One region of the Achromobacter sp. 18P8.1.1 genome, then DNA from elsewhere that is predicted to be linked to it. Evidence: predicted binding sites of a transcription regulator. Region 1 holds the regulator's gene; each other region holds the start of a gene.

Region 1 (10,713 bases):
GGTAAACCCCCCATTATCCACAGCACACCGTACTGCGTCCACCCATCCTCATCAGAGTCCCATGAGCAACCTTTTCGATTCCGTCGAACTCGCGCCGCGCGACCCCATTCTTGGTCTGAACGAACAATTCAACGCGGATACGCGTCCCGGTAAAGTCAACCTGGGCGTGGGCGTGTACTACGACGATCAGGGACGGATCCCCCTGCTGGGCGCCGTACGCAAAGCCGAAACCGCCCGCATCGAGGCCGCCGCCGCACGCGGCTACCTGCCGATCGAAGGCATCGCCGGCTACAACCAGGGCGCTCAAGCGCTGCTGCTGGGCAAAGAATCCCCGTTGGCCGCCGCCGGCCGCGTTCTGACCACCCAGGCTCTGGGCGGCACGGGCGCGCTGAAGATCGGCGCCGACTTCCTGCGCCAGTTGCTGCCGACCTCCAAGGTCCTGATCAGCAACCCCAGCTGGGAAAACCACCGTGCCCTGTTCGAGCGCGCCGGCTTCGAAGTCGGCACCTACTCGTACTACGACGCCGGCACCCGCGGCCTGAATTTCGACGCCATGCTGGCGGACCTGAAGGCCGCACCGGCCAAGACCGTCGTCGTGCTGCACGCGTGCTGCCATAACCCGACCGGCGTGGACCCCACCGCCGACCAGTGGAAGCAGATCGCCGCCGTCGTGAAGGAAAACAATCTGGTCCCGTTCCTCGACATCGCCTACCAGGGCTTTGGCGAAGGCTTGACGGAAGATGCCTCGGTCGTGCGCCTGTTCGCCGACCTGGACATGACCATGTTCATCAGCTCGTCGTTCTCGAAGTCGTTCTCGCTGTACGGCGAACGCGTGGGCGCACTGACGGTCGTGGCTGGCAGCAAGGAAGAAGCCACCCGCGTGCTGAGCCAGCTGAAGCGCGTCATCCGCACCAACTACTCCAACCCGCCCACCCATGGCGGCACGGTGGTGTCGACGGTGCTGAACACGCCGGAACTCTTCGCCATGTGGGAAGAAGAACTGGCCGGCATGCGCGACCGCATCCGCCTGATGCGCAAGCAACTGGTCGAGAAGATCAAGGAACACGGCGGCAAGCAGGACTTCAGCTTCGTCCTGCAGCAACGCGGCATGTTCTCTTATTCGGGCCTGACCGCCGCGCAAGTGGATCGCCTGCGTGAAGAGCACGGCGTCTACGCCGTTTCCAGCGGCCGCATCTGCGTCGCCGCCCTGAACAGCGGCAACATCGACAAGGTTGCCGCCGGCATCGCCGCCGTGCTGTAACCCAGAGCTTGGGCCATCTGGCCTGATTGCTGAAAAAGCGGAGCCTTCGGGCTCCGTTTTGCTAAAGGGGCCCTGGACTGGCTTGCTTTTTTGCGCTACGTCCCCCAGAATGGCGCTGTATATATGTACAGTCCGCTCGCACCGGATCATCGCCATGGCCAGCAAACTTACAGATCGCCAGCAACAAATCCTGGACCTCATCCGGCAAACCGTCACGCGCACCGGCTTCCCGCCGACGCGTGCCGAAATCGCCCAGGCCCTGGGTTTCCGTTCGCCCAACGCGGCGGAAGACCATCTCAAGGCATTGGCCCGCAAGGGCGCCATCGAGCTTACCGCCGGCGCCTCGCGGGGCATCCGCCTGAAGGACGGCGCCTCCGCCTCTTCGCAGGCTTCCCTGCCCATACCCTCGCTGGCGCAGCTGCTGCTGCCGCTGGTGGGCCGCGTCGCCGCCGGCAGCCCCATTCTTGCCGCTGAACACGTCGAACGCGAAGTGGGCGTCGACCCCCACCTGTTCGCGCAAGCGCCCGACTACCTGTTGAAGGTGCGCGGCATGAGCATGCGTGACGCCGGCATCCTCGAAGGGGATCTGCTGGCCGTGAAGAAGGCCTCTGAAGCCCGCAACGGCCAGATCGTCGTGGCCCGCCTGGGCGACGACGTCACCGTCAAGCGCCTGCAGCGCACCAACGGGCATATCGAGCTTCTGCCCGAAAACCCGGACTTCCAGACCATCGTGGTGGAAGCCGACCAGGAATTCGCACTGGAAGGCATTGCGGTTGGCCTGATCCGCACGCACGCGCTGCACTAGCCCGCGATCTTCTTCAAAGCCTCTGGCGCCAACGCGCCCTTGGCGCAAAAGAAAAACCCCGCCGCAGCGGGGTTTTTCATTGGGCGCCCTCTTTCGAAGGCGCCCTTGGGGTCGTGATCAGTGCTTGAGCACCGGATCGGTCGAACCCGGCTCAGCCGGCTTGGCCACCAGGGGCTCCTTTACCGCTTCTTCCTCAGCCAGCGGCTCAGGCAGGCGTTCCAGGGCCAGTTCCAGCACCTTGTCGATCCAACGGACCGGCACGATCTCAAGGTGGTTCTTGACGTTGTCCGGGATCTCCGCCAAGTCCTTGACGTTTTCTTCCGGGATCAAGACCGTCTTGATGCCGCCGCGGTGCGCAGCCAGCAGCTTTTCCTTCAGGCCGCCGATCGGCAGCACTTCGCCGCGCAGCGTGATCTCGCCGGTCATGGCAACATCGGCACGCACCGGGATGCGCGACAAAGCCGAAACCATGGCGGTCGTGATCGCGATACCCGCGGACGGACCGTCCTTGGGGGTCGCGCCTTCCGGCACGTGCACGTGCATGTCGTGCTTCTCGAAGACGCTGTCAGCAAACCCCAGACGGCGGGCACGCGAGCGCACCACCGTACGAGCCGCCTCGACCGACTCCTTCATCACATCGCCGAGCGAACCCGTGCGCTGGATGACGCCCTTGCCGGGCATGTCCGCGACTTCGATCGTCAGCAGGTCGCCACCGACTTCCGTCCACGCCAGGCCGGTCACCTGACCGATCTGGTTTTCCTTTTCGGCCATGCCGAAGGTGTAGCGGCGCACGCCCAGGTAGTCGCTCAGGTTTTCACCCGTGACATTGACCGGCTTGACCTCAAAGGTCTTGCCTTCGGCCTTGGCGCGATCGGTCTGGGTCAGCAATTGCTTGATGACCTTGCGGCAGATCTTGCCCACTTCGCGTTCGAGCGCACGCACACCGGCTTCGCGGGTGTAGTAGCGCACGATGTCGCGCAGCGCGGAATCGTCCACCGTCAGCTCGCTGTCCTTCACGCCGTTGTTCTTCATCAGCTTGGGCAGCAGATGGTCGCGGCCGATATGGATCTTTTCCTCTTCCGTGTAACCGGACAGGCGGATCACTTCCATACGGTCGAGCAGCGCCGGCGGAATGTTCAGCGTGTTGCTGGTGGCCACGAACATGACGTCCGACAGGTCGAAGTCGACTTCGATGTAGTGGTCCTGGAACGTGTGGTTCTGTTCCGGATCCAGCACTTCGAGCAGCGCCGACGAGGGGTCGCCACGGAAATCCATGCCCAGCTTGTCGATTTCATCAAGCAGGAACAGCGGATTGCGCACGCCGACCTTCGACATGTTCTGAACGATCTTGCCCGGCATGGAGCCGATGTACGTCCGGCGGTGGCCACGAATCTCGGCCTCGTCGCGAACGCCGCCCAAGGCCATGCGCACGAACTTGCGGTTCGTCGCCTTGGCGATGGATTGGCCCAGGGAGGTCTTACCCACGCCCGGAGGTCCAACCAGGCACAGGATCGGGGCCTTCACCTTGTCCACGCGCTGTTGCACGGCAAGATACTCGAGGATGCGTTCCTTGACCTTTTCCAGACCGTAGTGGTCGTTGTCCAGCACCGTCTCGGCATTGGCGATCGAGTTGTTGATCTTGCTCTTCTTCCTCCAGGGGAGGTTGATGAGCGTATCGATGTAGTTGCGCACCACGGTGGCTTCGGCCGACATGGGCGACATGAGCTTGAGCTTCTTGAGCTCGGCATCGGCCTTCTTGCGCGCCTCTTTGGGCATGTGGGCAGCGATGATCTTCTTTTCAAGCTCTTCGATGTCCGCGCCCTCTTCGCCTTCGCCCAACTCCTTCTGAATGGCCTTGACCTGCTCATTCAGGTAGTAGTCGCGCTGGCTCTTTTCCATCTGCTTCTTCACGCGGCCGCGAATCCGCTTCTCGACCTGGAGGATGTCGATTTCGGTTTCGAGCTGGGTAAGCAGACCTTCAAGGCGCTCGGACGTGCCGACGATCTCGAGCATCTTCTGTTTCTGCTCGAGCTTCAGCGGAAGATGCGCGGCGATCGTGTCGGCCAGGCGACCGGCATCATCGATGCCAGCCAACGAGGTCAGGATCTCCGGGGGGATCTTCTTGTTGAGCTTTACGTATTGTTCGAACTGGGCAACGATCGCGCGGCGCAACGCCTCGGTCTCGGAGCCTTGCATGGCGTCCGGCTCGATCGGCGTCACCTGGCAGGTGAAGTGCGAATCGGCGTCTTCAATGCTGTTGATGCGGGCACGCTGGGTACCTTCGACCAGCACCTTGACGGTGCCGTCGGGCAGCTTGAGCATTTGCAGGATGCCGGCTACGCAACCAATCTCGTAGACGTCTTCGGGGGTGGGGTCATCTTTGCCGGCGGACTTTTGGGCCACGAGCATGATGCTTTTGCCCGCTTCCATCGCAACCTCGAGCGCGCGAATAGAGCGCGGACGGCCGACGAACAGCGGGATGACCATGTGCGGGAACACCACGACATCGCGAAGTGGGAGCAGGGGCAGGTCGATCGGGTCGGAAGGCAGGGTCTGGCTGGCAGACATAGGAGGTTCCTCGGTATGACTCGGCGTATCGGGGACAGGAGGCCCGGGTATACCCCGAGCTATCCACGTCAGTTACGTCTGTTATGGGAACAATAGCCGAAAATTCAAGATCCCGGCGGTCCGATAAACAAAAGGCAAAAAAAAATGCCCCTGCGGGCCGCCAGGAAGGAAAAAAACCCGTTACAGGAACGGGTTTTGTTGAAATATCAGGCTGCGGCGTCGCGGACTTCTCCGCGGTCCGGCTTTTCCGTTTCGCCGGCTTCGTCGGCGTAGATCAGCAGGGGCTTGCCTTCACCTTCAATGGCGTTCTCGTCCACCACGACACGCTTGACGTTGCCTTGGGACGGCAACTCGTACATGGTGTCCAGCAGCGTCTGCTCGATGATCGAGCGCAGGCCACGGGCGCCGGTCTTGCGCTTGAGCGCCTTACGGGCAATGGCCTTCAATGCGGCTGGCCGCAGGTCCAGCTCGGCGCCTTCCATCGCGAACAGCTTCTGGAATTGCTTGAGCAAGGCGTTCTTGGGCTCGGTCAGGATCTGCACCAGGGCCGCTTCGTCCAGCTCGTCCAGCGTGGCGACGACAGGCAGGCGGCCAACCAGTTCAGGGATCAGGCCGAACTTGATCAGATCTTCGGGTTCGACTTCCGAGAACAGTTCGCCCACGCCGCGTTCCGACTTGGCGCGTACGGACGCCGAGAAACCGATGCCCGATTTCTCGGTGCGATCGCGGATGACCTTTTCCAGCCCGTCGAAAGCGCCGCCGACGATGAACAGGATGTTCGTCGTGTCGACCTGGACGAAGTCCTGGTTGGGGTGCTTGCGGCCGCCCTGCGGGGGCACCGAGGCAACCGTGCCTTCGATCAGCTTGAGCAAGGCCTGCTGCACGCCCTCGCCCGAGACGTCGCGGGTGATGGACGGGTTGTCGGACTTGCGGGAAATCTTGTCGATTTCGTCGATGTAGATAATGGCGCGTTGCGCCTTCTCGACTTCGTAGTTGCAGTTCTGCAGCAACTTCTGAATGATGTTCTCGACGTCTTCGCCCACGTAACCGGCTTCGGTCAGCGTGGTGGCGTCAGCCATGACGAAAGGCACATTCAGCATGCGCGCCAGCGTCTGCGCCAGGAGCGTCTTGCCCGACCCGGTGGGGCCGATCAGCATGATGTTGCTCTTGGAGAGCTCGACTTCGTCACCCTTGATCTCGCCGTGACGAATGCGCTTGTAATGGTTGTAGACCGCTACGGCCAGCATGCGCTTGGGCGAGTTCTGCCCAATCACGTACTGATCCAGGAAGGTCTTGATTTCGGCCGGAGTAGGCAGTTCGGAACGAATCGCCGCGCGCGCGGTCGCTTGCGCTTCCTCGCGGATGATGTCGTTGCACAGGTCTATGCATTCATCGCAGATGAACACCGACGGACCCGCGATCAGCTTGCGGACTTCATGCTGGCTTTTATTGCAAAACGAGCAATGCAGCACTTTTGCGTCTGCCGATCCCTTTTTTTCAGGCATATTTGTTTCGTATCTCAGGTAAAGATGCGCCAGACCGGATAAAGGGTCCAGCGCATGCGCTTACTCAAACTTGATGGCAGCGGGTTTGGATCAACCGGGAAGTCAGCCTTCCGAACGGGAGGTCATCACCTTGTCCACCAGTCCATACGATACCGCATCTTCGGCGGACATGAAGTTGTCACGTTCCGTGTCCAGGCCGATACGCTCCATCGACTGGCCGGTGTTCTCGGCCAGGATCCGGTTCAGGCGTTCACGCAGGTCCAGGATCTCGCGAGCCTGGATCTGGATGTCGGACGCTTGGCCCTGGGCGCCGCCCGACGGCTGATGGATCATGATCCGCGAGTTGGGCAGCGTGAAACGCTTGCCCTTCTTGCCAGCCGCCAGGAGGAACGCGCCCATGCTGGCCGCCAGGCCGGTGCACAGGGTCGATACGTCCGGCTTGATGAACTGCATGGTGTCAAAAATGGCCATTCCCGCATACACCGACCCGCCGGGCGAGTTGATGTACAGGGAAATGTCCTTGTCAGGATTCTCCGATTCCAGGAACAGCAACTGCGCCACAACCAGGTTGGCCGTTGCGTCATTGACCGGACCCACCAGGAAAATGAGCCGTTCGCGGAGCAGACGCGAATAGATGTCGTAGGCGCGCTCGCCGCGCCCCGACTGCTCGATAACCATGGGAATGTAGCCCAGGCCGGTGGGGGTCACCGAAGACCCGCCATTCATTGCCGCATAGAAATCGGTGAATCTCTGCATAGTGTTACGCCATCCCCATCAACTGATCGAAAGGCACCTTTTCTTCGGTGACCTTGGCCTTTTCCAGCACGTGCGCGACAACGTTGTCTTCCAGCACGATAGCCTCGATTTCAGCACGACGCTGGCGGTCAGCCAGGTAATAGCTGACAACCTGAGCGGGTTGTTCGTAGTTCTCGGCGAATTCTTCAATGCGCGCGCGAACTTGCTCGGGCTTGGCTTGCAGCTGGGCTTGCTTGACCAGTTCCGACACCAGCAGGCCCAGACGGACGCGGCGTTCGGATTCGGTCGAGAAGGCTTCAGCCGGGATCGGCACGGACTCGGCGTTCGGGATGCCGCGCTGCTTGAGCTCTTCGCGGGCAGCGGCAACACGGCCTTGCACGTCGTTGTCGATCAGCGACTTCGGCACATCGAACTTGCCGGCTTCGACCAGGGCGTCCATGACGCTGGACTTGGTACGGCCAGCCGAACGGACCTTGACTTCGCGCTCGATGTTGCTGCGGATGTCGGCCTTCAGCTTTTCGATGTCGCCTTCGGCCTGGCCGAGCGACTTGGCGAATTCGCCGTTCAGTTCGGGCAGGACGCCTTCAGCCACTTCCTTGACGGTGATGGTGAATTCGGCGGTCTTGCCGGCGACTTCCACGCCTTGGTAGTCGTCAGGGAACTTCAGTTCGAAGACCTTGGTTTCGCCAGCCTTCAGGCCGCGGGCGGCTTCTTCGAATTCCGGCAGCATGCGGCCTTGGCCGAGCACGAACGGGAAGTCTTCGGCCTTGCCACCTTCGAACGGCACGCCGTCGATGGTGCCGGCGAAGTCCAGCGTGACGCGGTCGCCGTCTTGCGAGGCGCGGCCTTCACGGGCTTCGAACGTGGCGCGCTGCTTGCGCAGGACGTCCAGGGTCTGTTGGACTTCGGCGTCGGTGACGGCGGTGTCAAAACGGGTGACGGCCAGGGACGACAGGTCCGGCACGACGACTTCGGGGTAGACCTCGAACGTGGCGGTGAACGCCAGCGTGTCGTCGGTGACGCCTTCAGTCTTGGGTTCCAGGTTCGGGGCACCAGCGACGCGCAGCTTGGCGCCGTCGATGGCTTGTTCGAACGCACGGCCAACTTGGCTATTGATCACGTCGTAGCGGATGCTGGGGCCATGGCTGCGCTCGAGCATGGCGAGCGGAGCTTTACCCGGGCGGAAGCCGGGGACCTTGGCGGTGCGAGCCACGCGCTTCAATTGCGCCTGGACTTCCTTTTCGACGTCGGCCACCGAGACGGCCAGATCAACACGGCGCTCCAGGCCGGAGAGGGTTTCAACCACAGGCTGCATTAAAAGACCTATTTTCCGAGAGATGAGATTACGGGCGGATAAACGCGGCATTTTACCGGAAACTTCCGGATCCCTGACGCAAAGGGGCGCGAGCCCCGGATTTGCCCGGATGCTCGCGCCCCGTTTTCCGCCCGAAAAGGGAGGGAGAACGTCTTTTCGACGCCTTTATTTGGCCTTGGCGATGCGATCTTCGATGTGCTGAGCGCGCTTGGCCGAGGACGGGTGCGAGCTCATCATATCGCTCTTGCCGCCATCCAGCTCGGCCAGCTTCTGAAATGCCGTCACCAGACCACGGGTGTTGAGCTTCTTGGCCTGCAGCTGGTCGAACGAATAGTCATCCGCGGCGCTTTCCTGCGATTGCGAGAATTGCGCATTGATGAACTTCTCGGTCAGGTCGCCCAGCTGCGAGGAATTCAGGGCGGCAACCGTCGCGCCACCAGCGGCACCCGCGGCGTCACGCGCGGCCGACACAGTGTAGGCCGTCTGCATGGCCTTCTTGCTGTGGCCCAGCGCCACGTGGCCGATTTCGTGGCCGACCACGCCCAGCACTTCGTCGTCGGTCATCATGTCCATCAGGCCGCTGTAGACGCGGATGCAGCCGTTGGCCATCGCCCAGGCGTTGACGTCCTTGGTGATGTAGACCTTGTAGTTGGCCTTCTGGCCATTGACCGTGCCGCCCAGCGACTTGGCGATCTTCTGCAGACGGACGTCGTACTTGCTGCCGGGGGCAGCGATTTTTTCCTGCGAGTCGCTTTGCGCGCAAGCCTTGTCGGACAAGGTCTTGATTTCGGCATCGCTCAGGGTGGCAGCTTGCACAACCTTGCTGCCAGCGCCCACCAGGCCGCCGATATCGAGGGCATGCGACGCAGAATAAGGGGCAAGCGCAACGGTCAACGCGGCAACGGTGTAGCGGATCTTCATGGGAACAAACTCCTCTTGACTGGCTCTATGCGAGTGAGGCGGCAATTCTATCCATGCCAAAAGCGCTCAAAGCGTTTCGCCACAGAGTTTCGCAAATGGCAGTTTCGCTTACATAAAAGCCCAGCAAACCGCGCACAGGCGTGCTATTGCGCGGCTTTCCCCAACATGAACGCGCCACAAAAAACTCATGCCCGGCAAGTCCGGGCATTGATAGAATTGCCGCCGCACTTTTCATCGCCCCATTACAAACGGCTCGCACCCAACATGCATAACACCCCCCCTCCCCGCCTAGGCCTGCTGCCCAGCCTGATCTTCAGTTCCCGCTGGCTGCAATTGCCCCTGTACCTGGGCCTGATCGTCGCGCAAGGCGTGTACGTCATGCTCTTCCTGAAAGAGCTTTGGCACCTGGTGACGCACGCCAGCAGTTTTGGCGAAATGGAAATCATGCTGCTGGTCCTGGGCCTGATCGACGTGGTCATGATCTCGAACCTGCTGGTGATGGTGATCGTGGGCGGCTACGAGACCTTCGTGTCCCGCCTGCGTCTGCAGAACCATCCGGATCAGCCCGAATGGCTGAGCCACGTCAACGCCAGCGTCCTCAAGGTGAAGCTGGCGATGGCCATCATCGGCATCTCGTCGATCCACCTGCTGCGCACCTTCATTGAAGCCGGCACGATCGGCACGCCCAACGCGCGCTTCACCGAAGCCGGCGTCATGTGGCAGACGATCATCCACGCGCTGTTCATCCTGTCGGCGCTGGGGATCGCGCTGGTGGACAAGCTGTCGACGACATCGACGCAAAAGCACTAAGTGGGCAAAAAAAAGCCCCCATGCGTTGCGCATGGGGGCTTTTTTATGGGCCGAACACCGGGATCCACCCCGGGGCGCTACCCGGAAAACATCAGGCCGCGACCTTGATGTTCTTGGCGCTCGGACCCTTGGGGCCGGTGCCGACCTCGAAGGTGACGCGCTGGTTTTCCTGAAGCGACTTATAGCCTTCGCTGCGGATTTCGGAGTAATGGGCGAAAAGGTCTTTGCTGCCGTCGTCGGGCATGATGAAGCCATAACCCTTTTCGGCGTTGAACCACTTAACGATGCCGGTTGCCATGGAGTGTCCTTGAACCTAGAAAATGCGATTGCTCGCGGGGCGCCAGATCATCAAGGATGGGAGAGGAAGCAACCGCAGCACCACTGACGGCGACAAGTTAACGCAGACCGCGTCGCTTGAGAATCTCGCTGAACCCAGTGTATTGGTGAACCCCGAAAAACGTCAAATATGCGAATGGTCGACGCGTCAATTCAATGCGTACGTCCGCATGACTAAGACGCTGGTCGCGGCCACTTGAAACGCGTCGTGCGATTGAACATTTTCACCTTGGCATGAACAGATACATGCCGATACCGGGTGCCGGTGAGGCCGTGCCGAGACTTTGGCTCCGCCCCGTTGAACACGCTAGCCAGAAAAGCCGCCGGCATCCAGGAATTGCTGCTCGGCCTGGGTGGTCTGGCGGCCCAGCGCCGCATTACGGTGCGGGAAGCGCCCGAAGCGCTTGATGATGTCCCGATGCAGGACGGCCCAGCG
Region 2 (10,713 bases), on a different contig from region 1:
TGGACGGCGCGATCCAGGCGTACGAGGCCGGCGTGGGCTTCATCCTGGAGCAATCGGCCGCCAACATCCGGGCGGTCTACTCCAGCAGCGTCCCGTACCTGATGCTGGCTGGCGTGGTGCATGGCGGCTGGCAGATGGCGCGTGCGGTGCTGGCATGCCGCAAGCACATGGCCGCGGGGTCCTCAGACCCGTTCCACAAATCGAAGATCGCGACGGGATTGTTCTATGCGGCGCACATCCTGCCGCGCGCCTTGGCCCTGTCTGCCGCCGTGCGCGCCGGGGTGGTCGCGGACGCCTGTGGCGCAGCTTCAGATATTGCATAAGGTTATATGGCTTGCGTATTTCCCCCGCCAAAGGTTTGATGGAAGAATCGTTTTACAGGCGGCACTTTCCGCAATGAAAAACGACTTCCTGGCTGGCAGTTGTCGCGAGCCGCCAGCCCCTTCCCACTGAATCCGCATACAGGAGACACCATGAGTCATCTACGTCTGGGCGATACCGCCCCCGATTTCGAACAGGAATCCTCGGCTGGCCCTATCCGCTTCCACGAGTATCTGGGCAACAGCTGGGGGGTGCTTTTCTCGCATCCGGCCGATTTCACCCCCGTTTGCACGACCGAGCTCGGCTACACCGCCAAGCTGGCGGACGAATTCGCCAAGCGCAACGTGAAGGTGCTGGCGCTGTCGGTGGATGGCACCGATTCCCACTCGAAGTGGATCGAGGACATCAACGACACGCAGTCGACCAAGGTCAATTTCCCGATCCTGGCCGACAAGGACCGCAAGGTCTCCGAGCTCTACGACATGATCCACCCGAACGCCAATGCCACCCTGACGGTGCGCTCGGTGTTCATCGTCGACCCGAACAAGAAGGTGCGCCTGATCATCACGTACCCGGCCAGCACCGGCCGCAACTTCAACGAGATCCTGCGCGTCATCGATTCGCTGCAGTTGACCGACAGCCACAGCGTGGCCACGCCGGTCAACTGGGAAGATGGCGATGACGTGATCATCGTTCCGTCCCTGCAGGACGAAGCCGTGATCAAGCAGAAATTCCCCAAGGGCTACAAGGCCGTGCGTCCGTACCTGCGCATTACGCCTCAACCGAATAAGTAAATTCGGATTCCGGGGGTAGCCCCGGGTGTCCGCGAGCGGTTTCCGGCCGCCAGAACCGCCGCCTTCCCATAGGGGAACGCGGCGGTTTTTCATTGTTGGGACTCGGGTCCTATATGTCTGGGAGCGATGAGCAATCAAAAAATGATTCGTTCCGTTCAGATTGTCCAGCCAGCACACTTGCTTGCACATTGCCAAATACAGGGAGCAAGGGATGTCTTTCAGGAAAGCTGGTTGGTTGGCCGCGCTGGCGGCGGTGACAGTTTCGCTGGCGGCGATCGCGCCGGCTCAGGCTCAGCAAAAGCAGACGCTGCTGAACGTCTCGTACGACCCGACGCGCGAGCTGTATCGCGCCATCGATGACGCCTTCGTCAAGCAATACAAGGAAAAGGCCAACGTCGACCTGACGATCCGCCAGTCGCACGGCGGCTCCGGCCGCCAGGCGCGTTCGGTCATCGACGGCCTGGAAGCCGACGTGGTGACGTTGGCACTGGCCTATGACATCGACGCCATCGCCGACCGCGGCCTGGTGCCCGAAAACTGGCAGACCCGCCTGCCGCAGAACAGCTCGCCCTATACCTCCACCATCGTATTCCTGGTGCGCAAGGGCAATCCCAAGGCCATCAAGGACTGGGATGACCTGGTGAAGGACGGCGTGCAGGTCATCACTCCGAACCCGAAGACCTCGGGCGGCGCGCGCTGGAACTACCTGGCCGCCTGGGCCTATGCGCTGGAGAAGAACGGCGGCAGCGAAGACAAGGCCCGCGCCTTCGTCGGCGACCTGCTCAAGCACGTGCCGGTGCTGGATACCGGCGCCCGCGGCGCCACCACCACGTTCGTCGAACGCGGCGTGGGCGACGTGCTGCTGGCCTGGGAAAACGAAGCCTTCCTGGCGCTTGAAGAGCTGGGTCCGGACAAGTTCGACATCGTGGTGCCGTCGCTGTCCATCCTGGCCGAACCGCCGGTGGCCATCGTGGACAAGGTCGTGGACAAGAAGGGGACGCGTGCCGCCGCGCAGGCCTACCTGGAGTTCCTGTACACGCCTGCCGCGCAGGAGATCATCGCGAAGAACTACTACCGTCCCATCGACAAGACGGTCGCCGCCAAGTACGAAAACAAGTTCCCCAAGGTCAAGCTCGTCACCATCGACGACAAGATCTTCGGCGGCTGGCGCAAGGCGCAGAAAGACCACTTCAGCGACGGCGGCACGTTCGACCAGATCTATCTGCCGCAGAAGAAATAAACGCACAACGATCGGACGATGGCCATGACCACTGCCTCGAACCCGACGGCAAACGGCGCGAAAGCGCCTTTTGCCGTTCGGCGCAACAGCCCGGGCGTGCTGCCCGGATTCGGCATTTCCATGGGTTACGCGGTGCTGTACCTGAGCGTGCTCGTGCTGATTCCGCTGGCCGCCCTGCCGCTCAAGAGCGCCGAGCTGGGCTGGCAGGGATTCTGGGATGCCGTGACGGCGCCCCGCGTGCTGGCGTCGTATCAACTGACCTTCGGCGCGTCGCTGTTGGCCGCGCTGGTGAACCTGGTGTTCGGCACGGTGGTGGCCTGGGTGCTGGTGCGCTACCGCTTTCCCGGCAAGAAAATCCTGGACGCGCTGGTCGACCTGCCGTTCGCGCTGCCCACGGCCGTGGCGGGCATCGCGCTGACCGCGCTGTACTCCGAAAAAGGCTGGCTCGGGACGCCACTGTCGAAATGGTTTGACTTGAAAGTGGCGTTCACCCCGCTGGGCATCGTGATCGCCTTGATCTTCATCGGCGTGCCGTTCGTGGTGCGCACCGTGCAGCCCGTGCTGGAAGACGTCGAACGCGAGATCGAGGAAGCCGCCGCCAGCCTGGGCGCCAGCCGTTGGCAGACGATCCGCCGCGTGTTGCTGCCGACCATCCTGCCGGCGCTGATGACGGGCTTTGCGCTGGCCTTCGCACGCGCGGTGGGCGAGTACGGATCGGTGGTGTTCATCGCGGGCAACATGCCCATGGTGTCCGAGATCACGCCGCTGCTGATCATTTCCAAGCTGGAGCAGTTCGACTACGCCGGCGCCGCCGCCATCGCCACGGTGATGCTGGTGCTGTCGTTCGCGCTGCTGCTCGTCATCAACCTGCTGCAAGGCTGGCAGGCGCGCCGCAACCTGGGGAGGCTCGCATGAGCGCATCGGATCGTCCGGCACATTTGACCGAGCCGCGCTGGGTGCGCGGCATTCTGCTGTTCATCGCGCTGGGATTCCTGGCGCTGTTCCTGCTGGTGCCGTTGGCGGCAGTGTTCGCCGAGGCCTTCAAGAAGGGCTGGGAGCTCTACCTGGCCGCCATCGTCGAGCCGGACGCGTTGTCGGCGATCCGCCTGACGCTGCTGGTGGCCGCGATCGCCTTGCCGGTGAACCTGGTGTTCGGCGTGGCCGCCGCCTGGGCCATCACGAAGTTCCAGTTCCGCGGCAAGCAGTTCCTGATCACGCTGATCGACCTGCCGTTTTCGGTGTCGCCCGTGGTGGCCGGCCTGGTGTTCATCCTGCTGTTCGGCACGCAAGGCTGGCTGGGCGGCTGGTTGCAGGACCACGACTGGAAGATCGTCTACGCCGTGCCCGGCATCATCCTGGCCACGCTCTTCGTGACCTTTCCTTTTGTCGCGCGCGAACTGATCCCGCTGATGCAGGCGCAGGGTAGCGAAGAAGAGCAGGCCGCGTTGACGCTGGGCGCCAGTGGCTGGCAGATCTTCTGGCGCGTCACCCTGCCCAACATCAAGTGGGGCCTGTTGTACGGCGCCATCCTGTGCAATGCGCGGGCCATGGGCGAGTTCGGGGCGGTGTCGGTGGTGTCCGGGCAGATCCGGGGGCTCACCAACACGATGACCCTGCACGTAGAGATCCTCTACAACGAATACCAGTATTCCGCGGCGTTCGCGGTGGCCTCGCTGCTGGCGTTGCTGGCGCTGGTGACGCTCGTGGCCAAGAACGTGGTCGAGTGGCGCAACGCGCGCTTCCTGCGCGCCGCCGACCTGCCGGTCGAGTATCCCGGCGCGGGGACGGCAACCCTCAAGCCGGCCGTCGCCTGACGCGGCCGGTTCAGACGGAGACAAGCATGAGTATCGAAGTTCGCAATCTATCCAAGCAGTTCGGCCAGTTCCGCGCGCTGAATGACGTGTCGCTGCACATCGAAACGGGCGAGCTCGTGGCGCTGCTGGGGCCGTCCGGCTGCGGCAAGACCACGCTGCTGCGCATCATCGCGGGGCTGGAGGCGCCCGATTCCGGCAGTGTGCTGTTCGCCGGCGAAGACGCCACCTCGGTCGATGTGCGCCAGCGTCAGGTCGGCTTCGTGTTCCAGCACTATGCGCTGTTCAAGCACATGACGGTGTTCGAGAACGTCGCCTTCGGCCTGCGCGTGAAGCATCGCTCGCAGCGTCCTCCCGAAGACCAGATCCGCCGCAAGGTGCACGAACTGCTGACGCTGGTGCAGCTGGACTGGCTGGCGGACCGCTATCCGGCGCAACTGTCGGGCGGCCAGCGCCAACGCATTGCGCTGGCGCGCGCGCTGGCCGTCGAGCCGCGCGTGCTGCTGCTGGACGAGCCTTTCGGTGCGCTGGACGCCAAGGTGCGCAAGGAACTGCGGCGCTGGCTGCGCCGGTTGCACGACGAACTGAACGTGGCCAGCGTGTTCGTGACGCATGACCAGGAAGAGGCGCTGGAAGTGGCCGACCGCGTGGTGCTGATGAACGCCGGCCGCATCGAGCAGGTCGGCACGCCGCGCGAGGTCTGGGAGGGGCCGGCCACGCCGTTCGTCTACGGCTTCCTGGGCGATGTGAACCAATTGCAGGGCGTGGCCACGCGTGGGGTCTGGGAAGGCGCCGGCCTGTCGTTGCCGGCGCCCGAGCTGGCGCAGGCGGACGCCCAGCGCGCCACCGCCTATGTGCGCCCGCACGAGTTCGATATCGAGCGCTATCGGGCGGGCGGGGAGGGCATCGCGGTGCGCCTGTCGCACGCATATCTGGCAGGCCCCAGCGCCTATCTGGAACTGGCCCGCGAAGACTCCGACGCCATCATCGAGGCCGAGGTGCCCGAGTACCTGTATCGGGAACTGGACCTGCGCGACGGCGAGGCCTTGTTGGCCCGCCCGCGTCGCGCGCGCATCTTCGCGGTGCAGCCATGACCGTGATTTCCAACCGCTCTTCCGACATTGCCGCCGACCTGGATGCCGGGCTGGCCCGGCGCTGGCGCGAGCTGACCGAGCGCCTGGCGCAAGTCCAGCGCCGCTACCCCGATGCGGCGCTCGCGTCCTCGCTGGCGGCCGAAGACATGGTGCTGACGCACGCCATCTACGACTCGGGCCTGGACCTGGAAGTGTTCACGCTGGATACGGGCCGGCTGCATGCTGAAACGCTCGGCGTGCTGGATGCGGTGCAGGCGCGCTACGGGCGCAGCGTCACCGTGTACCGGCCCATTGCGGCCGCGGTGGATGCGCACGTGGCGGCGCACGGTGCGTATGCCTTCTACGAAAGCGTCGAACTGCGTAAAGCCTGTTGCCAGATCCGCAAGGTCGAGCCGCTCAAGCGCGCGCTGGCCGGGCGTGGCGCGTGGATTACCGGCCAACGCCGCCAGCAGTCCACGACGCGCGGCGAACTGCCGCTGGAAGAGCAGGACGCCACCTTCGGCCTCTACAAGTTCAACCCGCTGGCCGAGTGGAGCGAGGAAGAGGTGTGGGCCGTCATCCGCGCGCTGGACATCCCGTACAACCCCTTGCACGACCAGGGCTATCCGTCGATCGGGTGCGAACCCTGTACGCGCGCGATCCGTCCGGGCGAAGACCTGCGGGCGGGGCGCTGGTGGTGGGAGTCGTCGGACTCCAAGGAATGCGGCCTGCATGCGGGCAACCGAGTCATCAGTGTCGTGGCGCGCGGCGACTGAGGCCGGCCATGAATTCAAAATCTGTTTTAGGGGAATACCTATGTCTGCTGTGATCCAACGCAGCCACCTGGATTGGCTGGAATCGGAAGCGATATTCATCTTGCGCGAGGTCGCCGCCGAAAGCGAAAACCCCGTGTTGCTGTTTTCGGGCGGCAAGGACTCTGTGGTGCTGCTGCGCCTGGCCGAAAAGGCCTTCCGCCCCGGACGCTTTCCGTTCCCGCTCATGCACATCGATACGGGACATAACTTCGACGAAGTGATCGCCTTCCGCGATCAGCGCGCCGCTGAACTGGGCGAGAAGCTGATCGTGCGCAGCGTCGAAGACTCCATCAAGCGCGGCAGCGTGGTGCTGCGCCGCGAAACCGATTCGCGCAATGCGGCCCAGGCGGTGACGCTGCTGGAGGCCATCGAGGAGTTCGGATTCGACGCCTGCATCGGCGGCGCACGGCGCGATGAGGAAAAGGCGCGCGCCAAGGAACGCATCTTTTCGTTCCGTGACGAATTCGGCCAATGGGACCCCAAGGCGCAACGGCCGGAGCTGTGGAACCTGTTCAACACCCGCGTGCACCGCGGCGAGAACATGCGCGTCTTCCCGATTTCGAACTGGACCGAGCTGGACGTCTGGCAGTACATCCAGCGCGAACAACTGGCGCTGCCGTCGATCTATTTCAGCCATGAGCGCGAGGTGGTGCGCCGCAAGGGGCTGCTGGTGCCGGTCACGCGCCTGACGCCGCCGCAGGAAGGCGAGCAGGTCGAGCGCCTGCCGGTGCGGTTCCGCACCGTGGGCGACATCTCGTGCACGTGCCCGGTGGCCTCCGACGCCGCCGACACCGTCGCCATCATTGCCGAGACGGCGGTGACCGACATCACCGAGCGCGGCGCCACGCGCATGGACGACCAGACTTCCGAGGCCTCGATGGAGCGCCGCAAGAAGGAAGGTTATTTCTGAATGCAGTAACCGCCGGCTTCGGCCGGCGGCAGGGGAACACACATGAACGCACTGAATGACTCTTTTCTTTCCGGCGCCGGCAACGGCGTGCTGCGCCTGATCACGGCGGGCTCCGTCGACGACGGCAAGTCCACGCTGATCGGCCGCCTGCTGTATGACAGCAAGGGCGTGTTCGCCGACCAACTGGACGCGATCTCGCGCGCCAAGCATAAGCGCGTGGCGGGCGACGGCATAGATTTCTCGTTGCTGACCGACGGGCTGGAAGCCGAGCGGGAGCAGGGCATCACCATCGACGTGGCCTATCGCTACTTCTCCACGCCGACGCGCAAATTCATCATTGCCGACGCGCCAGGGCACGAGCAGTACACGCGCAACATGGTCACGGGGGCCTCGACGGCCGACGTCGCCGTCATCCTGATCGACGCGACGCGCGCCGCCGACGGCAAGTTGCTGGCCCAGACCAAGCGGCACAGCACCATCGCGCGCCTGCTGGGCATCCGGCACATCGTGGTGGCGGTCAACAAGATGGATCTGGTGGACTGGGACCGCGCTGTGTTCGAGCGCATCCGCGATGCCTATGCCGATCTGGCCGGCAAGCTGGGCTTCGCGCATTTCGATGCGCTGCCGCTGTCGGCGTTGAACGGCGACAACGTCGTCACGCTGTCGCCGAAGACGCCGTGGTACGAAGGCCAGCCCCTCTTGGCGCTGCTGGAATCGCTGGACCTGGCCAGTGATGGTCGCGCGCTGCCGTTGCGCTTTCCCGTGCAGTGGGTGGCGCGCCACGATGGCGACCGCAAGGATGATTTCCGCGGCTATGCGGGTCGCGTGGCCAGCGGCGTGGTGCGTCCGGGCGATGCGGTCACCGTGCAACCGTCGGGCGTGACGGCGGTGGTGCGCGAAGTGCGCGTCTTCGATCGCGTGCAGGAGGAAGCGGTGGCCGGAGACTCGGTGACGCTGGTGCTGGACCGCGACGTGGACGTGTCTCGCGGCGATGTGATCGTGCACACGGCTGCGCCCGCGCAAGTGGCGCGCGAGTTCGAAGCCGAGCTGTGCTGGCTGGATGCGCAGGCGTTGAATCCCGCGCGCAAGTACCTGCTGAAGTCCGGTACGCGATTGACGTCGGCGAAGATCCGCGCGGTGCTCTCGCATCGCGACATCCACGAATTGCAGGAGGTCGAGAACACCGAAGGCACCTTGCGCATGAACGACATCGGACGCGTGACATTCACCACGCGCGAGGCGTTGGCGGTCGATCGCTATGCCGATGTGCCGGCCACGGGAGCCTTCATCCTGATCGATGAGGCCACGCATCAGACCGCGGCGGCGGGCATGTTGCGCTGAAAGCTTGAACGGGCTGGAAAACAACGGATTTTCAGCCCGGATTTTGCTGTTGTTTTTCTTCCAAATCCAATTCTGCCGCGGCTCTCCGGGCCATATCGCCTGATGAAATCGATTTGTTCAGACGAGGCCCGCGTCTTGCGGTAAAGTGGGGCTGTCTTACGAAAAGGCTTTTGGTGCTTGTCAAAACCACTGTGTTTTTGTACAGTAGTTTTTATGGCACGCACCGATCATTCTTTTCCCGCCGGTTCTGGGTCCCCGGCTGCCGCCCCCGCCGCCTTGCGCGGTCGGGGTGCGGTTACTAATGTTCGGCATCGCTTTCAGCGCGATGACCGCGTGCAGGTCGATGACGGCTGGTCCGCGTCCGGTCTGCCGGCGGATTTCGTAGAGTCCGTCCCCGAATTTCCTTCCGATGCATCGTCCGCCGCACGGGTCATTCCGATCCTGCCGGATTCACGTCTTGCGCCTGCCGCCCCCAAAACCACGGTTACGGCCGAAGAAGCGCGCAAGATGCTGTCGCGCAATGATTCGCCCGATATTCCGTTTGATGTGGCCGTCAACCCATACCGGGGCTGCGAACATGGCTGCGTGTACTGCTACGCCCGGCCCACGCATTCCTACCTGGGGATGTCCCCCGGGCTGGACTTCGAAACCCGGCTGGTAGCCAAGGCCAATGCCGTGCAGGCATTGCGGGCTGAGCTCAGCCGCCCCGGTTACAAGCCGTCGCCCATCAACATCGGTTCTGCCACAGACGCCTACCAGCCCATCGAACGCGAATGGCGGCTGACGCGCGGCTTGCTCGAACTGATGCTGGAAACCCGGCATCCCCTCACCATCGTTACAAAGAACGCGTTGGTCGCCCGCGACGTGGACTTGCTGGCCGCGCTGGCCGAACAGAAGCTCGTGGTGGTCTACATGAGCATCACGTCTCTCGACGCCGGCATGGCCCGCACGCTGGAACCCCGCGCCGCCGCGCCTTGGCGCCGGCTGGAGACCGTGCGCACCCTGACCGAGGCCGGCGTGCCGGTGGGCGTGCTGGTGGCGCCGGTCATCCCGTTCATCAACGACGAATCCATGGAACACATCCTCCAGGAGTCCAAGGCGGCCGGCGCGGATTACGCCAGCTATACCGTCTTGCGCCTGCCGTGGGAGGTCAAGACCCTGTTCGAGGACTGGCTGAACGCCCATTTCCCCGACCGCGCCCAGCGCGTGCTGCACCGCATTGAAGACCTGCGCAATGGCCGCCGCAACGACCCGAATTTCGGCTCCCGCATGCGCGGCACCGGTATCTGGGCCGATCTGCTGCGCCAACGGTTCGCCGTGGCTACCCGAAAGCTCGGGCTGAACCGCCATCGGCTTGCCCTGGACTGCGACCGTTTCCAGCCGCCTCTGGCCCCGAATGCGACGCCGTCGCTGTTCGCCGCGGCCGCATCGGCCGCATCGGTCCCATCGGGTGCGTCCGCAGCGTCCTCTTCCGATTTTCAATCCCCGGTTGGCGCGCAAGCGTCTTCAGGGGTCCCCTTTTCTGATGGGTTGCCGGCGGTCAGCGGCGCAGTGGGCCGCGGTGCGCGCCAACTGCGCGCAATGGCCGCGGGCCAGTTGTCATTGTTCGATTGATCGCCGGTCGATACCGCGGTGCTCGCCGCGGCATGGAATCGTTTCTCCAAGGAGTTCCTATGAACACCGCTGATATTTCCGTCTTGTCGGACGAGCTTGCCGTCTCGCTGAACCCGCTGCGTCGCAGCGCGCATCGCGCCCGTGCGGTTTGCGCCAAGTTGGCGGGCCTGGCCATGCCCTGGGCCACGTCGTCGGCGGATGCCGAACCGCGTCACCGAGTGCGCCCGGGCTCCATGCCGGCCCGGTGGCCGTTCCCGCCGGCGCCGGTGGACGAAGGCGCCGCGGGCCAGGCGGCGGTGCTGCCGGTGTCGGCGCCGACGGTTCGCCCCGCTGCTCCGATGGCACCGGTGGTGACCAGCGTGCCTGCTGTGCCCGCCGTGCGCGAGCGCAGCCTGGGCAACGCCACGGTCGAACCCGTGACGTCCCAGGTCACCATGAAGGCCATGGTGATTGATGTGGTGATGGTGTTGGCTTGGGGCGCAATCATCCCCGGCCTGATGTGGCTGGGGGCGGCCGCGGGGTTCTAAGCGGCTAGAACCCGTGCCGAATGGCCGGGACGGTCTAGCTGGAACCCAGCAGAATGACGCCCGCCAAGATGGACAGGCAACCGGCAAGACGGCCGGGACCCACCTTTTCGCGCAGCAGGAACATGCCGGCCAAGGTGCCCAGCATCATGGACATTTCGCGTGCAGGGGCCACCAGGCTTAGCGGCGCGCCGTTGCGCAAGGCGTAGAGCACCAGGATGTATCCCAGCGGCGACAGCAGGCCCACGGCCAGCGCCAGATGCCAGTGCC
Region 3 (10,713 bases), on a different contig from region 1:
CCAGGCCGGCTCCTGGCTGTGCGTCGCATGGCCGTGGATGCGGGCCAGCACCGGCCAGCCTTCGCGGCGCGCGACCGATTCGCGGGTCAGCACCAGGGCTGCCGCGCCGTCCGCGTTGGCCGATGCGCTGGCCGCGGTAATGGTGCCGTCTTCGCGGAAGGCGGGTTTGAGCGTGGGGATTTTCTCGGGTGACACCTTCAACGGGTTCTCGTCCTGGTCGACCATCAGCGCCCCGCCCTTGCCCGGCACCGCCACCGGCGCGATCTCGGCCGCGAACGCGCCGGACTCCACCGCCTGCCGCGCGCGCCGCAGCGTCTCGGCCGCATAGGCGTCCTGGTCGGCGCGGGTGAAACCATAGGCCTGCACGGCGCTTTCCCCAAAGTCGCCCATCGGCCGGCCCGCCTCGTAGGCGTCTTCCAGCCCATCCAGCGCCAGATGGTCGTAGACGCGGTCATGGCCGAAGCGATAGCCCGCCCGCCCCTTCTTCAGCAGATACGGTGCGTTGCTCATGGACTCCATGCCGCCGGCCACCGCCACGTCGATCGCGCCGGCCAGGATCTGGTCGTGCGCAATCATCGCCGCCTTCATGCCGGACCCGCACACTTTGTTGACCGTGGTGGCACCCACCGCATCCGGCACGCCGGCCGCGCGCATGGCCTGACGCGCCGGCGCCTGTCCCTGGCCAGCGGGCAGCACGCATCCCATCAGCACTTCATCCACGCTGGAAGCCGGCACGCCGCCGCGTTCCAGCGCGGCGCGGATCGCGACGGCGCCCAAGTCGGCGGCGGTGACTGGGGCCAGGCCCCCGAGGAAACGCCCCAGCGGAGTCCGCGCGGCGGCAACAATGACAATGGGATCTGCGGCAATCATGGCTGTTCCTTTTAAACGAGTCGTCTCAACCTGCGGCGACGGCCGGGGCCGGCCGCGCGAACACGAGCAAGGTGGACGTGGCCGAGGCCAGCAGGCGGCCCTGCGCGTCCGTCAATTTGGCTTCGGCATAGGCCACGCGTTGGCCCATCGACAAGACCCGGCCTTCCGCCCGCAGCAGGCCGCTGTGGCGCGTGATGGCCTTGTGATACGCCACCTTCAGCTCCAGCGTGGTGTAGGCCTGCTCGGCCGTCAGTTGGGAATGCGCGGCGCAACCACATGCCGAGTCCAGCAGCGTGGCGGCATACCCGCCGTGCACCGTGCCAATGGGGTTGTAGGCCTGCGGCCCCGGCGTGCCGGCGAATACCGCACGTCCGGCTTCCACTTCCACGAAGTCGAAATCCAGCGTCACCATGATGCCGGGCTTGCGGCCGGAGGCCAGCAACGCGCGCAGTTGCGCCAGGCCGTCCAGGCCCGCGCCGGTCTCCTCGACCAGGCTGGGTTCGCGATGGGGGGTCGGTTGGGATGTCATCAGCATTGCTCCAGGCCCAGGCGGGCCTTCAAGAGCCGGCGGGCGTCCGCCAGCATGGCATTCGCCCGTTGCGCATCGGTCTCGCAACGGGCCAGGGAAACCGCGCCAACCAATTCAGCCAGCACCGAACGGGCCAGCGGTTCCGGTTCGGGGTAGCCGGCATCGGCCAGCCGGCCGGCCAGGGCTTGAACCAGTCGGCGCAACCCGGCGGCGTAGGCCTGCCGGCAGGCGTCAGACTGGCGCGGCAGGTCAGCCGCCAGCGCCACCAGCGGGCAGCCCTGGGCGCGCGCCTCGCAATGGGCGGTCGACAGGTAGGCGTCCACGTAGGCGGCAAGGCCGTCGGCGGGCGGTCGTCCGTCCATGCGCCTTTGGGCGCGGGCCAGCGCCTCGTCGAACATGTGTTCGATCGAGGCCTCGACCAGCGCGTCCTTCGAATTGAAATGGGCGTAGAAGCCGCCGTGCGTCATGCCGGCCTGGCGCATCACCGCAGCCACGCCAATCCGGTCGGGCCCGTCGGCACGCACCGCTTCCGCCGCCGTCTTCAGAATGCGTATCCGCGTTTCCCGTTTGTGTCCGTTGTCGTAGCGCATGACTGGCCCAGCCATTAGATGATGATCATCATATTAATATGATGATCATCATCCTACAAGGCGGCCCGGCCGGATTCAGGGAAACAGGTGCTGCGCCAGATGGTCGATGAAGACCCGCAGCTTGGGCGACGCATGGCGGCTGGCGGGCCACAGCGCCCACATCGTGCCGCTGCCGCGCGTGCGGTCTTCCATCACGATCTGCAACTGGCCCGCAGCCAGTTCGCGGCGGATCGTGAAATCCGGCAGGCAGACGATGCCCTGCCCGCCCACCGCCAGGGATATCCGCATCTCGACGCTGTTGCAGACCAGCGTCAGGGGCAAATCGAGCGATTGCGCGTCCGGCCCCTGTTTCAGCGGCCATTTTTCAAGCCGGCCCGTCGCGGGATACCGGTAATGCAGGCAGGCGTGGCGCAGCAGGTCGCCCGCGCGCTTAGGCGTGCCATGCAGGCGCAAATAGTCGGGCGCTGCGGCCAGCACCCGCCGGAACGGCCCCAGCCGCCGGCGCTTCAGGCCGGAATCGTCCATGTCGCCGGTGCGGACCACGGCGTCGTAGCCTTCGCCGATCACATCCACCATCCGGTCCGTGAAATCCAGGTCCAGTTCCACGGCCGGGTACTGCCGCATGAAGCTGGCGATGCTGGAGTCGAACAGCCCGCTGTAGCGCGGCAGGCTCACCCGCAGCTTGCCGTGCGGCGCATCCGTCGCTTCGGAAAGTTCCAATTCAGCGGCTTCCACTTCGCACAGGATGCGGCGGCAACGCTCCAGGAATTTCTCGCCTTCCGGGGTCAGCGCAATGTGGCGCGTGCTGCGATGGAACAGACGCACTTTCAAGCGCTCTTCCATCCGCGCCACGCTTTTGCCCACCGCCGACGGCGACACCCCCAGCACCCGCCCCGCCTCGGAAAAGCTGCGCGTTTCCGCGACCAGCACAAATACGCCGATGCCGCTAAGACTATCCATCCTCATCCCCATTGCGGACGTTTTTGTCCTGAATATTCGGAATCCTAGCCTGTTTTTCTTTTATCCAGTGGCCCCTAAGCTTGCCGTCATTCTGCCGCCGCACCGCAATCCCGCCGCGCGGCGCCCCTTGTTCAGACCCGCTCGTCCTCATGCACCTTCCCGAATCCCCACCCTCCCGCCATCGCTGGCTGCAACTGCTGTCTGCCTGCCTGACAGCCCTGCTCATCCCGCTGTGCTTCACCGGCCCCGCCGTGGTCCTGCCGTCGATCAGCCAGGCGCTGGGCGGCACGCCGGTTGAACTGAACTGGATCCTGAACGGCTACATCCTCGCGTACGGCAGCGTCATCATGGTGTCGGGCAGCCTGACCGACCTGTACGGCCCCCGCCGGGTCTGGCTGCTGGGCCTGGCCTGGTTCTGCGCCGCCACGTTCGCCATCCCCTACCTGCCCACCACGGGCTGGATCGACGTCATGCGGCTGATGCAGGGCATGGGCGGCGCAGCCGCGTTTGCCGCCGCCATGTCGTCGTTGGCCCCGCTGTTCCACGGCGTGGCGCGCACCCGTGCGTTCAGCTTGCTGGGCACCACCTTCGGCATCGGCCTGTCGTTCGGGCCGCTGGCGTCCGGTTGGATGGTGCAGGCCGCCGGTTGGGAATGGGTGTTCCTGGCGACGGGCGGCGTGGGCGTGCTGGGCGCCGTCATGGTGGCCGTCAGCGTGCGCCCGACCGTCGGCGCCGCCCAAGGCCGCTTGGACTGGCCGGGCGCCATCAGCTTCACCGGCGCGCTGGGCCTGTTCACCTACGGCATGTTGCTGGCGCCCGAAGCGGGCTGGACGGATGCGCACGTCATCGGCGCGCTATTGACGTCTGCCCTGCTGGCCGGCGTGTTCGTGCACGTCGAGCGCCGCGCCGCCCGGTCCATGCTGGACCTGAGCCTGTTCCGCGACGCGCGCTTCGTCGGCGTTCAGGTACTGGCGGCTTCGCCCGCGTTCCTCTTCATCGTGCTGATCGCCGTGCTGCCCGGCCGCTTCATCGGTATCGACGGCTACAGCGCGCTGGCGGCCGGCCAGTTGATGATTGGTCTGGCCGCACCGTTGCTGGTCGTGCCGTTCCTGGCCGCATTGCTGACACGCTGGTTCAACCCGGGCGTGCTGTCCGCGGTGGGCCTGCTGGCGGTGGCCGCCGGCCTGGTCTGGTTGGCGGACGTCATGACCACAGGCGCCACCGGCCTGTGGTTGCCGATGAGTCTGATCGGCATCGGCATCGGCGTGCCGTGGGGCTTGATGGACGCGATGGCCGTCAGCGTGGTGGAACCGCGCAACGTCGGCATGGCCACCGGCATCTTCAACACGGTGCGCGTATCGGCGGATGGCATTGCCATCGCCGTCGTCAGCGCGCTGCTGGCCTTGCTGATCCAGATGCCGCTGACGGCGGGGCTGCCTGCCGGCACCGACGGCCAGGCCATCCTGATGGCCGCCAACCGCGCCGCGCTGGGTCAGTTGCACGAAGCGGCGGCCTTGTTGCCGGGCGCATCCGAGCTGCTGCAGCACAGCTATAACGAGGCCTTCCGCCACGTGCTGCACGCCTTGGCTGGCATTGCCGTGCTGACCGCGCTGGCCATCCATGCGCTGCTGGGGCGGCGGCGCGCACACGCCGCCCGCGATGGCGTGACGGTCACGCCCTAGCGGATCAGTCCACCTGCCACCAACTGGGCAACAGGCCGCGCACCTTGGCGCGGCGATAGCGGTCGTCGATCAGGTGCACGGTGCCCACGTCCTGTTCGGTACGGATCACCCGGCCGGCCGCCTGCACCACTTTCTGCATGCCCGGGTACAGGTAGGTGTAGTCGTAGCCGTTCTCTTCGCCATAGCGCAAGTCCATGGCCCGCTTCATGTTTTCGTTCACGGGGTTCACTTGCGGCAGGCCCAGCGTGGCAATGAACGCGCCGATCAGCCGCTTGCCTGGCAAGTCCACCCCTTCCGAGAACGCGCCACCCAGCACCGCAAAGCCCACCCCCTGGCCGGTCTCGGTGAAGCGGGCCAGGAACGCGGCGCGGCCGGGTTCATCCATGCCCGGCGTCTGCAGCCAGATCGGCACCGTGGGATGGCGTTCGCGCATCAGGTCGGACACCTGGCGCAAATAATCGAAGCTGCTTAAAAACCCCAGATAGTTGCCGGGCCGCTCGGCATACTGGGTGGCGATCAAGTCGACGATCGGCGCCAGCGAACGTTCGCGGTCGCGATAGCGCGTGGACACGTTGCCCACCACCCGTACCGCCAACTGCTCGGCCTGGAACGGCGCGGCCACGTCGATCCAGGGCGCTTCCTTGGGCAGTCCGAGGGTGTCGCGGTAGAACTGCTGCGGGCTCAGTGTGCCGGAAAACAGCACCGTCGCGTGCGCCGCCGCGTAGCGCGCCGCCAGATACGGCGCCGGGATCACGTTGCGCACGCACAAGGTGGACGGCCGCGTCTTGGCGCTGGTCACGCCCACGTCCGACAGCGTCACGTCAAAGAGCGCGTGCGAACCGAACTGCTCGGCCAGGCGCATGAACTGCAGCGCTTCGAAGTAGAACGTCAGGACGGGATCGTCTTGCGCCAACGGCGACTCGGCCATGTGCTCCATGATGGCGCCTACCGCTTTCTGCACGGCGGTCAGCACGCCCGGGGCCACCATCTCATAGGCCTGATACCGTTCAACCTGCTTCTTGTTCAGCGCGTTCCAAGACCGCTGCAGGCCGTCCAGCGGCTTTTTCAGCGCCTTGGGCGCGGCATAGCGCGCGGCGGACAGCGATGCCTGGTCCAATTCACCCGTGTACATGCGGCGCGCCCGGTCCACCAGATTGTGGGCTTCGTCCACCAGCACCGCCACCTTCCACTGGTAGGCCTGCGTCATGGCGTACAGCATCGCCGTGGCGTCGTAGTAATAGTTGTAGTCGCCCACCACCACGTCGCTCCAGCGGATCAGCTCCTGCGACAGGTAGTACGGACACACCTGATGCGCGCGGGCCGTCGCGCGTACGGTGGGCGCATCCAGCCGGACGTGTTGCAACGCCGCTTCGCGCGCTTGCGGCAAGCGGTCGTAAAACCCTTTCGCCAAGGGGCAGGAATCCCCGTGGCAGGCCAGATCCGGATGCTCGCAGGTCTTGTCACGCGCCTGCAGGTCCAGCACCCGCAGCGCGGGCGCCGCAGGCTGCGCATTGACGGTGTCCAGCGCTTGAACCGCCAGCCCCCGCCCCGACCCCTTGGCCGCCAGGAAGAAGATCTTGTCCAGGCCCGTGCCGGGGCTGGCCTTGAGCAGCGGGAAGATCGTACCCAGCGTCTTGCCGATACCGGTGGGCGCCTGCGCCATCAGGCAGCGGCCGTCGCGCGCCGTGCGGTACACGGCCACGGCCAGGTCGCGTTGCCCGGCACGGAATTCGCCATGCGGAAATGCCAGCTTTTCCAGCGCGGCATCGCGCGCTTGCCGATGGGCTAGCTCGGTCTTGGCCCAGGCCAGGAAACGGCCGCATTGCTCCTGGAAGAAGGCCGCCAGCGCCGACGCCTCGTGCGTTTCCACCAGGACCGTTTCTTCTTCGGTGACCACATTGAAATACACCAGGGCCACCCGCACCTGGTCCAGCCCACGGGCCTGGCACAGCAGATGGCCGTAGACGCGCGCCTGCGCCCAATGCACCACGCGGTGGTTCTCGCGCACGCTGTCCAACTGGCCGCGATACGTCTTGACCTCTTCCAGCTGGTTGGCCACAGGGTCGTAGCCGTCGGCCCGCCCCCGCACCAGCAGGTTTTCATGTTGGCCGGACAGCGCCACTTCGGTTTCATAGGCCGGCCCGCGCCGGCCCGTCACCACCGCGTGGCCCGCCATTCCTTCCAGCCCCGTCGGCGCCGGCGTGAAACGCAAGTCCAGATCGCCCGCCCGCGCGGTGAACTCGCACAGCGCACGCACCGCCACGGCATAACTCATGCCGCATCCTCCCGCCAACTGACGTGGCAGACGCGAACCGGCATCCCATGCGACACGCAATACTGCAGCCAACGGATCTGGTTATCCTGCAGCTTGTCGCCAGGCCCCTTGACTTCGACCAGTTCATAGCGGCGCTCTGCCGGCCAGAAACGGATCAGGTCCGGAAAGCCCGAGCGGTTGGTCTTGACGTCCCGCAGCAGCCGGGTGAAATACAGCTTCAGATGCGCGGCCGGCAGGCAGTCCAGCGCTTGCGCCAACAGCGTGTCCGACAACGCGCCCCAGAACACGAACGGCGACTGCACGCCCGATTTTTCCGCATAACGCTGCAGGATCACATCGCGATACGCGTGCGTGTCCAGCTGCCCCAGACAGTCGTCGAACAAAGCCGCACGGCGCTGGTGGAAATCCGGCGCATCCAGGTCCGCCGGGGCGCGCTGGAACGGATGGAAGAACGCGCCCGGCAGCGGCGCAAAGACGGCCGGCCAGCACAGCAGGCCGAACAGCGAATTGATCAGCGCGTTCTCAACGTAGTGCACCGGCGCATCGTCTTGATGCAGATGGTCCCGGGTAACGAATTCCACTGGCATCGGCTCGGCCGGCCGCGGCAAGCTCAGATCCGAGCGCAGCAAGGCCGGGGCCGCCACCCGCGCGGGCGCGCCCTGCCCCGCGCCCCGATACAGGCGCGGCAGCATCCGCGCCACGCGCTGGCTTTCCTCTTCGCTTTCGGGTGCGGATTGCGCCTGCAAGGCCAGCGCCAAGGCCTCGCCATACTGCGCCATGCGTTCATGCACGCGTATGCGGCGATGCCGCGCGCCGGGGTACGCGCAGCGCGCGTACACGCGTTGCGCCGCCGCCCAGTCCTGCGCCCGCTCGCACGCCTGCCCGATCCGCAGCAGCACCTTGGCGCGGCGCTTTTCCAGCCAGGGGTTCTGGCTGGCGCAATCGTCCACCGCCCGCAGCAAGGCGTCCAGTTCGGCGCCTTCGTCCAGCGCCGCCCGGCAGGCATGCAAGGCCAGATAGCCGTCCACGTCCGCCCGCGTCTGGAATGCCCGCGACGACGCCTCGAACGGCACCGCCTCGTACTGGAACACGCCCAGGTCGGCCAATACGAATTCCGACCAGTCCTGGTACAGGTTGCCGAAGAACATCAGGCGCAAGCGTTCGCAAAGATCGCCCACCATCACGCGCCAGACGGGCTCGTCGGCCGCGGGGTTCCAAGCCGCATAGGGCTGGGGCGCATCGTGCCGCGCCCGCAAGGCCTCCAGCAGGTCCGCCTTGCGCGCCGCCGGCTTGACCGAGGCATCCCCAAACAGGCGGCTAAGCTCGGGCTTGGTATGCAGGGCGAACAGCTCGTCCAACGTCATTGGCGCGTCGGCGTCCAGCCACCCCAGCGCCCGCAGCGGCGCCGCGGCATCCTGCGTGCTGGCGATTTCCTCATAGACCAGCCGGCTGGCGCGGAACCACGGCCCGCGCCGCATCAGCATGCGAACCATCAACGCCTGGGACGCCTGCGGCAAGGCCTGGAAGTCTTCCAGGAAACGGCGTTCGCCGGCATCCAGCAGGTCGGCATAGCGGTCAGCGACCCACGCCAGCGCGCGCTGGAAATTGTGAAGGTAGTAGTAACGGTGCGGGGGGAACATCGGCGAGGCCGGATAACTGGTGTTTTATCCAGTAATCATAGCAGGCGGCTGCAGCCGGCGCCTGCCTGCGCGTTCGATGTGCAATCACTTTGATGGACCGGCAAGCAATCTCAGTTCCTGGTCGTCAAGGCCCTGTTCATGGCGAAGACGATGCCCAACAACGAGACCGCGAGAATTCCGATAACGACCCATGCAAAGGACGCCACACCTGACCCATTAAGCAAAATTCCGCCAACAACGCCGCCGCTGGCCACCGCGGAGTTCCAGCCCGTTGTGTACATGGATTGCGCCACGTCAACCGACTCGCCGGCAAACCGAGACAAGGCTGTTTGAGTGATCGTGGCAAAGCCGCCGACAGCGAGCCCCCAGACCGCTACAGACGGATAGACCATCTGCGAAAGATCGCCCCAAAGGCCCAGCAACAGGGACGCAACGGCGAAGATCATGATGCTTGTCAAGGCAAGAAATTGCAGACGACGATCGACCATTGCACCCACGAACCACAGGCCGATTATCGAACCCAGTCCGAAGACGAACAGGACTGTATCCACGTTCGCAGATAAGCCAGAAGGTTCGAGGAGAGGCTCGATATAGATGTAGAGAATGTTGTGGGCAACAACGAAGGTAAAGACAACAAACAGCACGGCGCGAATGCCGGTTTTCAAAAACACACTGGAAAGCGTTTGCCGCTGCGCCTTGGTTTGGCCAGGAAAGTCGGGGACGCGGGCAATGATCCACATTATGAGCAAGAGTGCCAGGGCACTCATCAGACCAAACGCGCCTTGCCAGCCGATGGCGCGGCCCAGCAACGCCCCGAGCGGCACACCGAGCACCAAAGCGATGGTCGCGCCGGCACCGGATATCGCAATTGCCCGACCACTGAGATGCAACGGCGACATACGCATCGCATAGCCGGCCAGCAGCGACCAGACGATGCCGCCGAAAATGCCGGCGAAAAAGCGTGCCACCAATGAAACACCATAGCTATCGGAAAGCGCGGTGACGAGGTTGACCGCCGCAAAACCAAAGATTGCGGTCAATAGCAATGGACGCCGCCGCATGCCTTGTGTGAGGCTGGTCACCGGGATGGCTGCGACCAGCGCGCCCGCCGCGTAGGCAGTAATGAACTGACCCGCGAGGCTTTCAGAGACGTTCAAGCCTTGCGCGATAGAAGAAAGCAATCCGGCCGGCATGATCTCGGTCAGAAGCGTGATGAAGGCTGCCATTGCCAAGGCAAGCAATCCACCTAAGGGCAATTGCTCGGTGCTCTTGTGCCGAGCAGATGCGGTTGTCTGATTCATAAACAAAATTCCTCAAATCGAAGTCGTTCTGGCTCTTTGCCGAGCATTAGTACCCATGGTGGCGGGAGACAAATAAAAGAAAAATAGGCTACAGTGAACAAGATATGTGACATAAATGTCATCAATTGATGGGCTCAAATGGAAAGTCTTGGTTCTCTTGATGTCTTCGTACGCGCGGGCGAATCCCGCAGCTTTACGGCGGTCGGGCAACAGTTGGGGATCTCCGCCTCGGCAGTCAGCAAAGCCATCGCACGGCTGGAAGAACACTTGGGGGTGCGCCTGTTCCACCGCTCTACGCGCACCATCAGCCTGACGCCGGAAGGTGCCCTGTTTCTGGAGCGCTGCCGCCGTATCCTTTGCGAGGTCGAGTCGGCCGAAGCCGAACTCCTGCAAACGCAAAGCGCCCCTCAGGGCAAGCTGCGCATCAGCCTGCCCTCGGTCGGCACGTTGTTCATGCCCAAGCTGGCGGCCTTCCAGCGGCGCTATCCCGACGTGGCGCTGGACATCGACTGCTCGGATCGGTTGGTGGAAGTGATCGAAGAGGGCTTCGACGCGGTGATCCGTACCGGGGAACCCAGCGATTCCCGATTGATGGCACGGGTCCTCGGCGCCTATCGAAGGGTCATCGTCGGCGCTCCCGACTATTTCCAGCGGGCCGGACTCCCACAGCGACCTGAAGACTTGGCCGACCACGCATGCCTGCTATACCGGTATCCCACCACCGGCAAAACGGATGTATGGCCTTTGAGCAGGGACGGACAACCCCTTGCCATGGATCTGTCAGGCAGTATGGTGACGAATTCTCTGGACCCGCAAATCTGCTTTGCCGAACAAGGTCTCGGTATTGCCTGTGTCCCTGACATCGC

The links. Region 1 encodes LexA, which represses DNA repair genes until DNA is damaged. Its sites were predicted from a motif close to ACTGTATNNNNATACAGT; they were not measured.
Region 2: AC27VE_RS16990 (PA0069 family radical SAM protein) is a predicted target of LexA. The motif match lies at 8,494-8,511, and genes of this name have one in related genera.
Region 3: AC27VE_RS19980 (VRR-NUC domain-containing protein) is a predicted target of LexA. The motif match lies at 8,562-8,579, and genes of this name have one in related genera.

The regions. Positions count from the first base shown of each region.
Region 1 is NZ_JBYOKH010000013.1:8,640-19,352, forward strand. It holds gene AC27VE_RS10740 (amino acid aminotransferase) at 62-1,261, shown strand; gene lexA (transcriptional repressor LexA) at 1,416-2,066, shown strand; gene lon (endopeptidase La) at 2,184-4,634, opposite strand; gene clpX (ATP-dependent Clp protease ATP-binding subunit ClpX) at 4,841-6,139, opposite strand; gene clpP (ATP-dependent Clp endopeptidase proteolytic subunit ClpP) at 6,242-6,895, opposite strand; gene tig (trigger factor) at 6,900-8,210, opposite strand; gene loiP (metalloprotease LoiP) at 8,376-9,131, opposite strand; gene AC27VE_RS10775 (TIGR00645 family protein) at 9,396-9,941, shown strand; gene AC27VE_RS10780 (cold-shock protein) at 10,033-10,239, opposite strand; gene AC27VE_RS10785 (DUF924 family protein) at 10,585-10,713, opposite strand, start outside.
Region 2 is NZ_JBYOKH010000025.1:33,505-44,217, reverse strand. It holds gene AC27VE_RS17035 (acyl-CoA dehydrogenase family protein) at 1-323, shown strand, start outside; gene AC27VE_RS17030 (peroxiredoxin) at 474-1,115, shown strand; gene AC27VE_RS17025 (sulfate ABC transporter substrate-binding protein) at 1,327-2,355, shown strand; gene cysT (sulfate ABC transporter permease subunit CysT) at 2,380-3,270, shown strand; gene cysW (sulfate ABC transporter permease subunit CysW) at 3,267-4,169, shown strand; gene AC27VE_RS17010 (sulfate/molybdate ABC transporter ATP-binding protein) at 4,196-5,260, shown strand; gene AC27VE_RS17005 (phosphoadenylyl-sulfate reductase) at 5,257-6,015, shown strand; gene cysD (sulfate adenylyltransferase subunit CysD) at 6,056-6,964, shown strand; gene AC27VE_RS16995 (sulfate adenylyltransferase subunit 1) at 7,007-8,305, shown strand; gene AC27VE_RS16990 (PA0069 family radical SAM protein) at 8,519-9,919, shown strand; gene AC27VE_RS16985 (hypothetical protein) at 9,979-10,446, shown strand; gene AC27VE_RS16980 (EamA family transporter) at 10,481-10,713, opposite strand, start outside.
Region 3 is NZ_JBYOKH010000033.1:192-10,904, reverse strand. It holds gene AC27VE_RS20010 (acetyl-CoA C-acyltransferase) at 1-870, opposite strand, end outside; gene AC27VE_RS20005 (PaaI family thioesterase) at 896-1,405, opposite strand; gene AC27VE_RS20000 (TetR/AcrR family transcriptional regulator) at 1,399-1,989, opposite strand; gene AC27VE_RS19995 (LysR family transcriptional regulator) at 2,065-2,949, opposite strand; gene AC27VE_RS19990 (MFS transporter) at 3,099-4,631, shown strand; gene AC27VE_RS19985 (ATP-dependent DNA helicase) at 4,636-6,906, opposite strand; gene AC27VE_RS19980 (VRR-NUC domain-containing protein) at 6,903-8,546, opposite strand; gene AC27VE_RS19975 (MFS transporter) at 8,657-9,847, opposite strand; gene AC27VE_RS19970 (LysR family transcriptional regulator) at 9,986-10,713, shown strand, end outside.